3 regions of the Peribacillus aracenensis genome follow, and region 2 is predicted to be linked to each of the others. Evidence: riboswitches for the same ligand, from Rfam matches in the RefSeq annotation. Region 2 holds a riboswitch; each other region holds the start of a gene.
What was found. Region 2 has a riboswitch for preQ1 ahead of queC (7-cyano-7-deazaguanine synthase QueC). Riboswitches for the same ligand answer to the same signal wherever they lie in the genome.

Region 1 (3,281 bases), on a different contig from region 2:
GTCACCTGTTTTTTCTGAAAAAGGTTTGTTTCCTTTTCTTTTTTGCACGCTTATAGATAATGAAAAATAGTAAGAGGACGAGTGCGAGTGCTGCTAGCGTATATTGGTTCATTTCAACAGATAACAGTCCATATGGAATGAGCGAAAGGAAGAAAAAGTAAATAAGGTTACCAAGTGCCGTCGCTAATAAAAAATCCTTGAAAGTGACGGTGCTGACACCAGCTACCAAGTTAATTAAGCTTGTTGGGATCAGAGGGAAAATCCTGCCTGTAAAAACGTACATGAAGCCATGCTCTACAACAGTTTCTTGCCATTTTTCGCTAATTTTCTTTATGAGAAGTTCCTGAAACCAGTTTCTTGCTGCATAAAAAATGAAACCTGAGGCAACAACGCTTGTAAACCAACTCCATAGATATCCATATATGAATCCGAATATCGTGACATTGATGGTCAGGAGCAAAATTAAGGGGATGATTGTAAAAGAATTTTGTACAAACATCAATACGAATGTCACAATAAATGTAAGCAAAAGGTTTTCCTTCAAAATGCCAATAACAGAATCCAGATCACTTTTCCAAACCAAAGTGAATAACTCTGCATTATAGAAAATAAATATTGCGATTACCAATAGACCGATTATGGTCAGGATTTTTTTCAAAGGGCCACCACCATTCTTACTAGTAGTTTATCATTTTCGAGTTCATTGGTGAAAAAAAGAGCTGCCGCATCATTGCAGACAGCTCTTTTCCATTATAGTGGGTTTCAGACACGAAGATTCCATTAAAGCCACTTTTCAAACTGAATTCTTTTGTTCATTCCATAAATGATTGGCGCTCCAATCAAGAGGACAACGAATTCACCGACAGCCGTGGTCATCCAGCTTAACCAGAATGGGAAGCCCAGGGCAAGATTCAGCTCAATTGCAATTAAAAACATTGTGAACGTGAAAAAGATAATCGTTGCGATCATCCGTCCTTTAATGCCTTTTATGAACCGAGAAACAAAAATGACAAGCAACAAGGCGAGCAGAGATTGCCCCACCCCGAAAATCAAGTCATATGGCACCATCGGGGAAAAGAGCAGATTCGATATGAAGACTCCGCCGACGATACCGTAGATATACTTTTTATTGAATACAATCAGATGATTCAATATTTCCGGTACACGAAATTGGAACATCTGAAATGATATTGGTTGGAATACCAATGAGACCGCCACATACAAGGCAGCCAATAACCCGCTTATTACGAGTGTACGAACATTCATTTTACTCTCTCCCTAGTTTTTTATCGTGGGATGGTTACGAACCACGTTTAGGCGTTTGCCCGATGTTTAATAGTATCCCATGTAAGCTTGTTTCGTCAATTTGTAAAGAATGGTTTTAATTTATAAGTTTTCAAGCAGGGGAAGTAGCTCAATTGGATTTTGATTTATTGCAATGATGGATGATATTATTTCAATATGTACTTCAAAGGAGTGAATATAGGATGTCAATCGAGAGTGTCAAAAGCCATTTTAAACAATGGGATCGGGAAGGCGATGTAATGGAGTTCGAAACATCAAGTGCTACGGTGATTGAAGCAGCGGAAACCATCGGTGTTATCCCAGCGCGGATTGCTAAGACTCTTTCCTTTAAGGGAGAAGGTGAAAAAGCCATTTTGGTTGTTGCCGCAGGGGACGCGAAAGTGGATAATAAGAAATTTCGTCAGACGTTCGGTTTCAAAGCACGTATGCTTTCACCTGAAGAAGTGCTTGCACAGACCGGCCATGCCATCGGAGGGGTTTGCCCGTTTGGTTTGGCAAATGATCTAGCTGTTTTTCTTGATGTATCGATGAAACGCTTTGATACATTGTTCCCGGCATGCGGCAGTGCGAACTCTGCCATAGAACTTAAACTCGCTGAGTTGTTTGAATATTCAGGTGCTAAGGATTGGGTGGATGTATGCAAAGGTTGGGAAGAGAAGGAAAATGAGGAAACGACGGTAGGCAATGCAGTTAATGGCCTTTGATGGTTTCATAAAATCCACATGAATGGTATTGAGTCCACTACGGTGGACTTTATTTTAGTGGCGGCGGCATACATTTTCTATGATTTAAGCGGAAAATCGGGCGGAAAGTGTTCCTGAGTGGAGGTTGAAAGATGTTAAATGAAAGCAAAAGAAAAGGCAATAACTGCTATTTTAGTCTTAAAACTCTTTATGAAGAGAATATAACGGTTAAGAGCATTGCCCAGGAGCTTGAGTTTTGCCATAAAAACGATCTGGCAGTGGATATCCAGAAAGCATTGGAAAAAAAGAACTTTGATATATTGGCAGTGCAAGATCAGGGGGAAATCATCGGGTATATCGAAAGGGAAGAACTCGGTGATGGAAGCATTTCTGAATATTTGAGAAACTTTTCACCAAGGGAAATGGTTTCGGATTCAACCCCTTTGATCCAGCTTCTCCAGATTTTCAAGAATAAAACAAGGGTGTTCGTATTAGAGAATAATTCGATTAAAAAGTTGATTACCCATGCCGACCTTCAAAAGCCTCCGATCAGGATGCTGATATTCGGATACATTACTTTATTGGAAATGAGGATGAGCGATATCATCCAGGATAGATTCGGCGATGGCAGCTGGTATCCAATGATCAGCGAAGACCGTTTTGAAAAGGCAACCGAATTATATAGAAGGAGAATCGATAAAAACGAGGATATCAATATAATCGAGTGCCTGCAAATCAGTGATAAATTCGATATCATACATAAAGATAAAGATTTGAGGCGCTTCTTCCAAATCCCTTCGAAAAGTAAAGGGAAGAAGGATGCAAATGCCATCCGGAAATTACGGGATAAGATTTCCCATGCTAATGAATTGGGTCTGGACATGTCATGGATGGAAATCATCGAGGTTGTCGAGTCCTGTGGCCGACTGCTCGAAATCTCTGAATCCTATCAGTATGAAAAATAAGGATCCAGCTAATCATGCGGGTTCTTTTTTAGCGCATCCAAATAGAAAAAACTGCCCATATCGGGCAGTCTCCCCCTTAAAACTCCGGCAGTTGATCCAGATTATTTTCTTTTATCCCATCGGGCTCACTCCGCAATATGTCACGTCCATATTTATGAAAGACGTCAACATTGGCCAGGTTGCCTGCTTTGGCTTCCGAAAGGGCTGTGGGGTAGTCGAGTTCGCGGCCGGAGTTCGTCTTGATGGCGATTATATTGTCCTCTTCATTTTTCCTTACAGCGATGATTTCTTCTTTTCCTGCTGAATCAGCTTGGTTTGCTTGCGGTGT
Region 2 (3,281 bases):
TCAGCGAGTTTCCGCACTTCATCGGCGACGACGGCAAAGCCCTTGCCATGTTCACCGGCACGAGCGGCTTCTATGGCAGCATTCAGTGCCAATAGATTGGTTTGATTGGATATATTCTTGATGACCTGTACAAGCTGTGAAATTTGCTGCGATTGGGAATCGAGCCCTTTCACTTGCTCTACGGCATTTTTTACAATCCCATCAATATATTGCATCTGTTTGATCGAACTGCGCATTAAAGTGGTGCCCTCCTTGGTCAAGAAAAGGATTTCGGTTGAACTTTTAGCAACATTCACTCCTTCTAGGCGGGCCAACTCGATTCTGCCGGTGAAATCATCCATCATGCGAACCACTTCAGCTGCCCGGTTGGCCTGTGACTCCGAACCTTCCGAAAGTTCATGCATGGTAGTCGCTATTTGTTTGCTGCCCTGCTGGACTTCATTTGCTGATTGAGTCAGATTCTCACTTTGGTTGGAAACGGATTCGGATACAACGAGCATTTTTTCGATCGTATCACGAAGGTTTTTCTGCATTTGGTTGGCGGATACCGTTAATTCGCCCATTTCATCATATGACTTTTGCTCCAGGGGCTCATGATTCAGCTCTCCGTCAGCCACCATTTTCATCCTGTCCCTGATTTTAAGGAGGGGGGTGGTAATGAGGTTGGCAGTCACAAGCGCCAGCAGAAGGCCGATAAGGACTGCCGCAATGGATATGATGATACTTGTCGTCTTTACCGATTTCCCGCTTGCGATGACGGTTTCACCTGAAGCGACAATCAATTCCTCGCGTTCCGAAGCAAGCTCCTTGAAACCCTCCATTACTTCATTGCTGATTGGCGCCACTTCATTTTTGAGTATCTCTTTCGCTCGTTCTTCATTTCCCTTTTCATATTGTGGAAATACCCGGTCTACAATCATCATCCTCCAATCCCGGCTTTTCTCGATCAATGCCTTCACTTTATCAGAATCGCTCAAAGCCAGGAGATCTTCCTGGATGACCTTGCTGTCTTCAGTATATTGTAAGAACCTTTCTTTATAACTCTCGTCACCATATAGAATATAGGCTCGGGCGAATGCGGTTCTTTGTGCTAGATTATATAGCAGCTTTTCATCTTGGATAAGAAGCGGAAGTTCCTTTTCGATGATATTCTGGGAATATACCAGTGACTTGTTGCTGCTGTAAATGTTGAATGCTCCTAATATGACACATAAAGATATGATGAGTGAAAATGCCACCAATACCTTTCCTTTAATGCTTTTCAAATTAATGGACCCCTTTATCGATATTTTATTCACACTATTTTATCGGACGGATAATGGGATATTTAAGCAATGAAAAGATAACCAAATTTTCCATCAGCTCTACTATTCACTAAATATAATCAACTTGATTTATGATCGTTTTCAAGTTACTATTGACTTGGAAAAATATAATATTCCGCGTTAAGGCGGAAGAGGTTCTAGCTACCCTCTCAAAAAAACTAAGGAGAAACAGTGCTCTATTCTTAGGGTGCTGTTTTTTTCCGTAAAAAGGAGTTTTATAGAAATGAAGAAGAAAGAAAAGGCAGTGGTTGTGTTTAGCGGAGGTCAGGACAGTACGACGTGCCTGTTCTGGGCATTGGAGAGATTTGAGGAAGTGGAAGCGGTGACGTTCGATTATAATCAGCGGCATAGCTTGGAAATCGAATGCGCTCAAAGCATCGCCAAGGAATTGGGCGTGAACCATCATATCCTTGACATGTCGCTGCTGAACCAACTGGCACCGAATGCATTGACGAGAAGTGATATTGCAGTTGCGGACGGAGAAGAAGGGGAATTGCCGTCGACGTTCGTACCAGGGAGGAATTTGCTGTTCCTTTCGTTTGCCGGAGTGCTGGCGAGTCAGATTGGCGCTAAACATATTATCACCGGTGTCTGTGAAACGGATTTCAGCGGATATCCTGACTGCCGCGATGTATTCATTAAATCGTTGAATGTGACCTTGAACTTGTCGATGGACCAGTCATTCGTGATTGATACGCCGCTAATGTGGCTTAATAAAGAAGAAACATGGGAGCTTGCGGATCAGCTTGGCGCCTTCGACTTTGTCCGCGAAAAGACCCTGACTTGCTATAACGGAATCATCTCCGACGGCTGTGGAGATTGTCCGGCATGTAATCTGCGGAAAAAAGGACTGGATGACTATGTAAGCAGACGGAAGGTGCTTTCATGATGTACGGTTTTACAATAGTGGATAAACTCCAAAAAATAGATGAAGACATTCAGCGCAGCCAATTGAAGTATACAACCAAGAGGGTTCTTGTGAGTAAGGAATTCACCTTTGACGCGGCGCACCATCTGCATGACTATGAAGGAAAATGCAAGAACCTGCATGGCCACACATATAAGGTCATATTCGGATTGAGCGGATATACGGATTCACGCGGTTTGATGATAGATTTCGGGGACATCAAGGATATATGGAAAAATGAAATTGAAATCCACCTGGATCATCGTTATTTGAATGAAACCCTGCCGCTCATGAATACAACAGCTGAAAATATGGTTGTCTGGATTTATGAAAAAATGGCCGAAGCCCTTTCATTAAAAGAATATGAGGGTGCTAGAGTCGAATTTGTTCGACTATACGAAACGCCGACAAGCTATGCCGAAGCCAGACGGGAGTGGATGGAAAGTGAGTAAACTCCCGGTTATGGAAATCTTCGGACCGACCATCCAAGGTGAGGGAATGGTCATTGGTCAAAAAACCATGTTCGTTCGGACGGCAGGCTGCGATTATTCATGTGCCTGGTGTGATTCCGCATTTACTTGGGATGGCACCGGTAAGGAAGATACCGTCCAAATGACTGCAAGAGAAATATGGGATGAGCTGAAGCGAATTGGGGGTTCCGGTTTTTCCTTCGTGACGATATCAGGCGGAAACCCGGCTCTGCTGAAAAACCTAAACGGGTTGATAGCGATCTTGCATGAAAATAAAATGAAGATAGGTGTCGAAACACAAGGGAGCCGATGGCAGGATTGGTTTCTCGATATTGATGAACTGACGATTTCACCTAAGCCGCCGAGCTCTAGAATGAACACGGACTTTACGGTGCTCGACCAAATCCTCTTGAACCTTGCCAATCGGAATCCTGAAAACCATGTCTCATTGAAGATTGTCGTCTTTAATGAGGAAGATTATCAATATGCCAAACATGTACATGGTCGTTACCCGGATATTCCTTTTTATTTGCAGGTCGGCAATGACGATAGCAGGACGGCGGATGATCGTCAATTGAT
Region 3 (3,281 bases), on a different contig from region 2:
CTTGAGAAGGTTAAAACATCACCATCTAACGTATAACCGAAGAACCCTGGGAATATTACGATTCCAGGCTCATCACGCAGAGCATATAATCGATCATAAGATTCTGGCAGCACCTTGGTAAATCCACCTTCATCCGTTACGATCAAGCCAGCCTTTTTCGGATTTATATACTGCGCCTCTACTCCAAGGCTTTGGAAATAACCTGCGACCAGCTTTGCATTATTATCCTCGCCACTTGCCTTCAAAGTATCCAAATAGCGCTTCGGGTTAGTTTGGTCTGCATGCAACAGCGCCATTAAATTTTCGCGGATCCCAGTGACGACACTCTCGGATATATCCAGTTCTTCAGCAATGCTCGCATAGCGGGATACGACATCCTCTATCAAATGCTCTCCGTTATCCCCGCGCAGCTGCTGTTCAGCAGCTTCAATCAATAAATCCGTCACCTTTATATCATCGGAATTGCGTTTCCCTGGAGCCGAAACGACTACAATCTTCCTCTCTGGATCAGAAACAACAATTTCGAATACCTTTCTCAACTGTTCACCTGACGCAAGTGAACTTCCACCAAACTTTGCAACTTTCATCTCGACAACCCCTATTTTCGTAAATATTCTGTCAAAATTATCTCTCCCTATTATTACGCTTTTTCTCGAAACAATCAAGTGGAAATTCCATTACTGAAGGACAAATGTATTTTTAAAAAGGACAAAACAACAAGACCACTAATCGATAATAGCTAAAAAACTAAAAAAGACAACGGGCATTTGCCCATTGTCTCTCCTATTCTTTAGCGATTATCCACGGTTTCAGGATATAAGTCATGGTTCATCAAGCGGTAATCCGCCATTTCCTCATACTTCGTACCTGGTTTCCCATAATTCGTGTAAGGGTCGATGGAGATTCCGCCCCTAGGTGTAAACTTGCCCCAGACTTCAATATATTTAGGATCCATCAATTCGATTAAATCATTCATGATGATGTTCATGCAGTCTTCATGGAAATCACCGTGATTGCGGAAGCTGAATAAATAAAGTTTCAATGATTTGCTTTCCACCATTTTCACACTTGGAATATAGCTTATGTAAATGGTCGCAAAGTCCGGCTGGCCCGTTATCGGACATAAGCTAGTGAATTCCGGGCAATTGAATTTGACGAAATAATCCCGGTTCGGATGTTTGTTATCGAATGACTCAAGGATTTCAGGCGCATAGTCGAATGTATATTTTGTTCCTTGATTCCCAAGCAGTGTGATATCTTTTTTTAACTCTTCTTCTTTTCTTCCAGACATTAAAAGTCCTCCTAATCCCACGTTTCAGGGAGATTCATAAAATGGGCCTCTATATAACAAAAACCATATCTCCTCAAAGATATGGTTGATTCGCGAAAAATATCAAAGCCATAGTTTTTTTAAGAGGGTGATGCTATGAACCTCTCCCGTTTATCGGGAAATATTTTAAAATTGTCATAGTAAATATAGAAAAAAATATCTAATCTGTCAATCATACTTTTAAAATTTGGTTTGATTCCTGCATGCATTCGGCTTAAAATGTAGAAGAAGTTTATCCTACATGAAGGAAGAGATTACGTCAATGTGGATTTTTGCAGCCCTCATCACTAGTTTATGTTTTGGAATCAATAACAGCATTTTTAAATGGAGTAGCGGAAAGGGTTACTCAAAAGTACATATCCAATTCTTCTTTTATTTTTCAGCTTTTATTTTGGCCATATCTTATGGAGTATCTGTGGATGGTTTACAGTTTAACTGGCTGTCCATCATGCTTGGTGGAGCCATTGGGGTACTGAACGCTAATGGTAATATCCAGATGGCAAGCGCCTTTGAAAAAGGACCGGCAAGCTTGACATCTCCTTTAATCGCAGCGAATGCAATATTCCCCATTCTCTGTGCAGCTTTAATTTTTCACGAACATATTTCTACTTTGCAGTGGAGTGGAATCGTCTGCATGTTTCTCGCTACATTAGTCATTCAGTATACACCTAATGCTAAAGGCAACCATCAATATGTCCCATGGATGATGCACACATTATTATCCATTTTATCTTTTGGTGTGCTAGGCATTCTTATGACGACATCAACACGTCTTCATTTAAATTCCCTTGATATTCTGGTATCAATGTACGGAGGCGGAACTCTTTATCTTCTTTCGGCTCTGGCCTTTAAAAAGGAAAAAATCAAGCTAAAGGAAATCAAAATCGGTTCCTTGGTAGGCCTTTTAAGCACTATAGGCTATGGATGTTATTTCTTTGCGTTGAACACTGGCATCGCAAGCATCATCTTCCCTGTCGTCAGCCTGAACTGTTTAGTTGTCGTATTCGCAGGATGTTATTTATTCAAGGAAAAACTAAAAAACTATCAAGTTGCCGGCGTACTTGCAGCATTAATCGGCATTATCTTGACTAAAATATGAATATAGTTCATTTACAAAGACGACCTGGCTGCTACGAGTACAAGCCAGGTCGTTTTTTTATTGTGCCGGGAAATAGGGTGGTCAAAAAAAAGTGTTGACACGCTCCCTGAAATATCAGATAATTTTGAATATTAATTCTTTATGTTTTACTACTTTTGAAATGTTTGAAAAATCCTCTGTCACGGGTATTAAAGAAATAGGTACAACCACCCCATTTAATTCTGAATTAGGAAAGGAAAGATGCATAATGGTAAAAGTTACGGTAACGGTTGATTTTCAAGGAAAATCTTATCAAACTAACGTCCTTACTAAACCGGATACAGATCATGAAGTAATTTTACAACAAGCGCTTCATCAAGTTGAAAAACAATGGAAAGCATAAAAAGGCAGGCATCGCAATAGATACCTGCTTTTTTATTACCATTTAAATAATTTCATATGCACGATGAAAGAACCTCTTACAGTAATTCCCTCTCTTTTAATTGCATTTTCCAAAAGAAACTAAAATTAAGATGTCAGTTTGTGTACTAGATTTTTAATAAAATTCATTAAAAACCGGTCTCAGTCTGTAGACAAAAGGGTTCTATATTAAGTTAATTGAAACGCAGGGTACGAGACTCCTGCGTGAAAAGCGAGTCCCTGGAGTGGAAATTAACGGTTAAATTGTCTACAGTCTAAGACGGTCCTTAAAGAGACCGTCATTTTTTTATTAAACTAATTTACTTATTAATGGCACGGAACGCTCTTGGAGGCTATCTGAAAGAAGACTATAAGAAATGACTTTCTTCTTGTACTGTTTGACTACATCGACGTGGTCATTGTAAATGTATACAAATAACCTAACATCCTTTT

Region 1: linked by a shared signal. The riboswitch ahead of N0M92_RS24450 (QueT transporter family protein) and the one ahead of queC (7-cyano-7-deazaguanine synthase QueC) in region 2 are both predicted to bind preQ1.
Region 3: linked by a shared signal. The riboswitch ahead of queF (preQ(1) synthase) and the one ahead of queC (7-cyano-7-deazaguanine synthase QueC) in region 2 are both predicted to bind preQ1.

Annotation. Positions count from the first base shown of each region.
Region 1 covers NZ_JANZMJ010000035.1:50,612-53,892, forward strand. The annotation lists gene N0M92_RS24445 (TVP38/TMEM64 family protein) at 2-658, opposite strand; gene N0M92_RS24450 (QueT transporter family protein) at 781-1,266, opposite strand; PreQ1 riboswitch class I at 1,273-1,317, opposite strand; gene N0M92_RS24455 (YbaK/EbsC family protein) at 1,488-2,009, shown strand; gene N0M92_RS24460 (hypothetical protein) at 2,141-2,953, shown strand; gene N0M92_RS24465 (DUF3892 domain-containing protein) at 3,030-3,281, opposite strand, start outside.
Region 2 covers NZ_JANZMJ010000007.1:105,977-109,257, reverse strand. The annotation lists gene N0M92_RS09805 (methyl-accepting chemotaxis protein) at 1-1,265, opposite strand, end outside; PreQ1 riboswitch class I at 1,451-1,493, shown strand; gene queC (7-cyano-7-deazaguanine synthase QueC) at 1,549-2,214, shown strand; gene queD (6-carboxytetrahydropterin synthase QueD) at 2,214-2,684, shown strand; gene queE (7-carboxy-7-deazaguanine synthase QueE) at 2,677-3,281, shown strand, end outside.
Region 3 covers NZ_JANZMJ010000014.1:52,011-55,291, reverse strand. The annotation lists gene N0M92_RS15150 (aspartate kinase) at 1-587, opposite strand, end outside; gene queF (preQ(1) synthase) at 791-1,291, opposite strand; PreQ1 riboswitch class I at 1,396-1,441, opposite strand; gene N0M92_RS15140 (DMT family transporter) at 1,572-2,429, shown strand; gene N0M92_RS15135 (BA3454 family stress response protein) at 2,521-2,811, shown strand; gene N0M92_RS15130 (YfmQ family protein) at 3,139-3,281, opposite strand, start outside.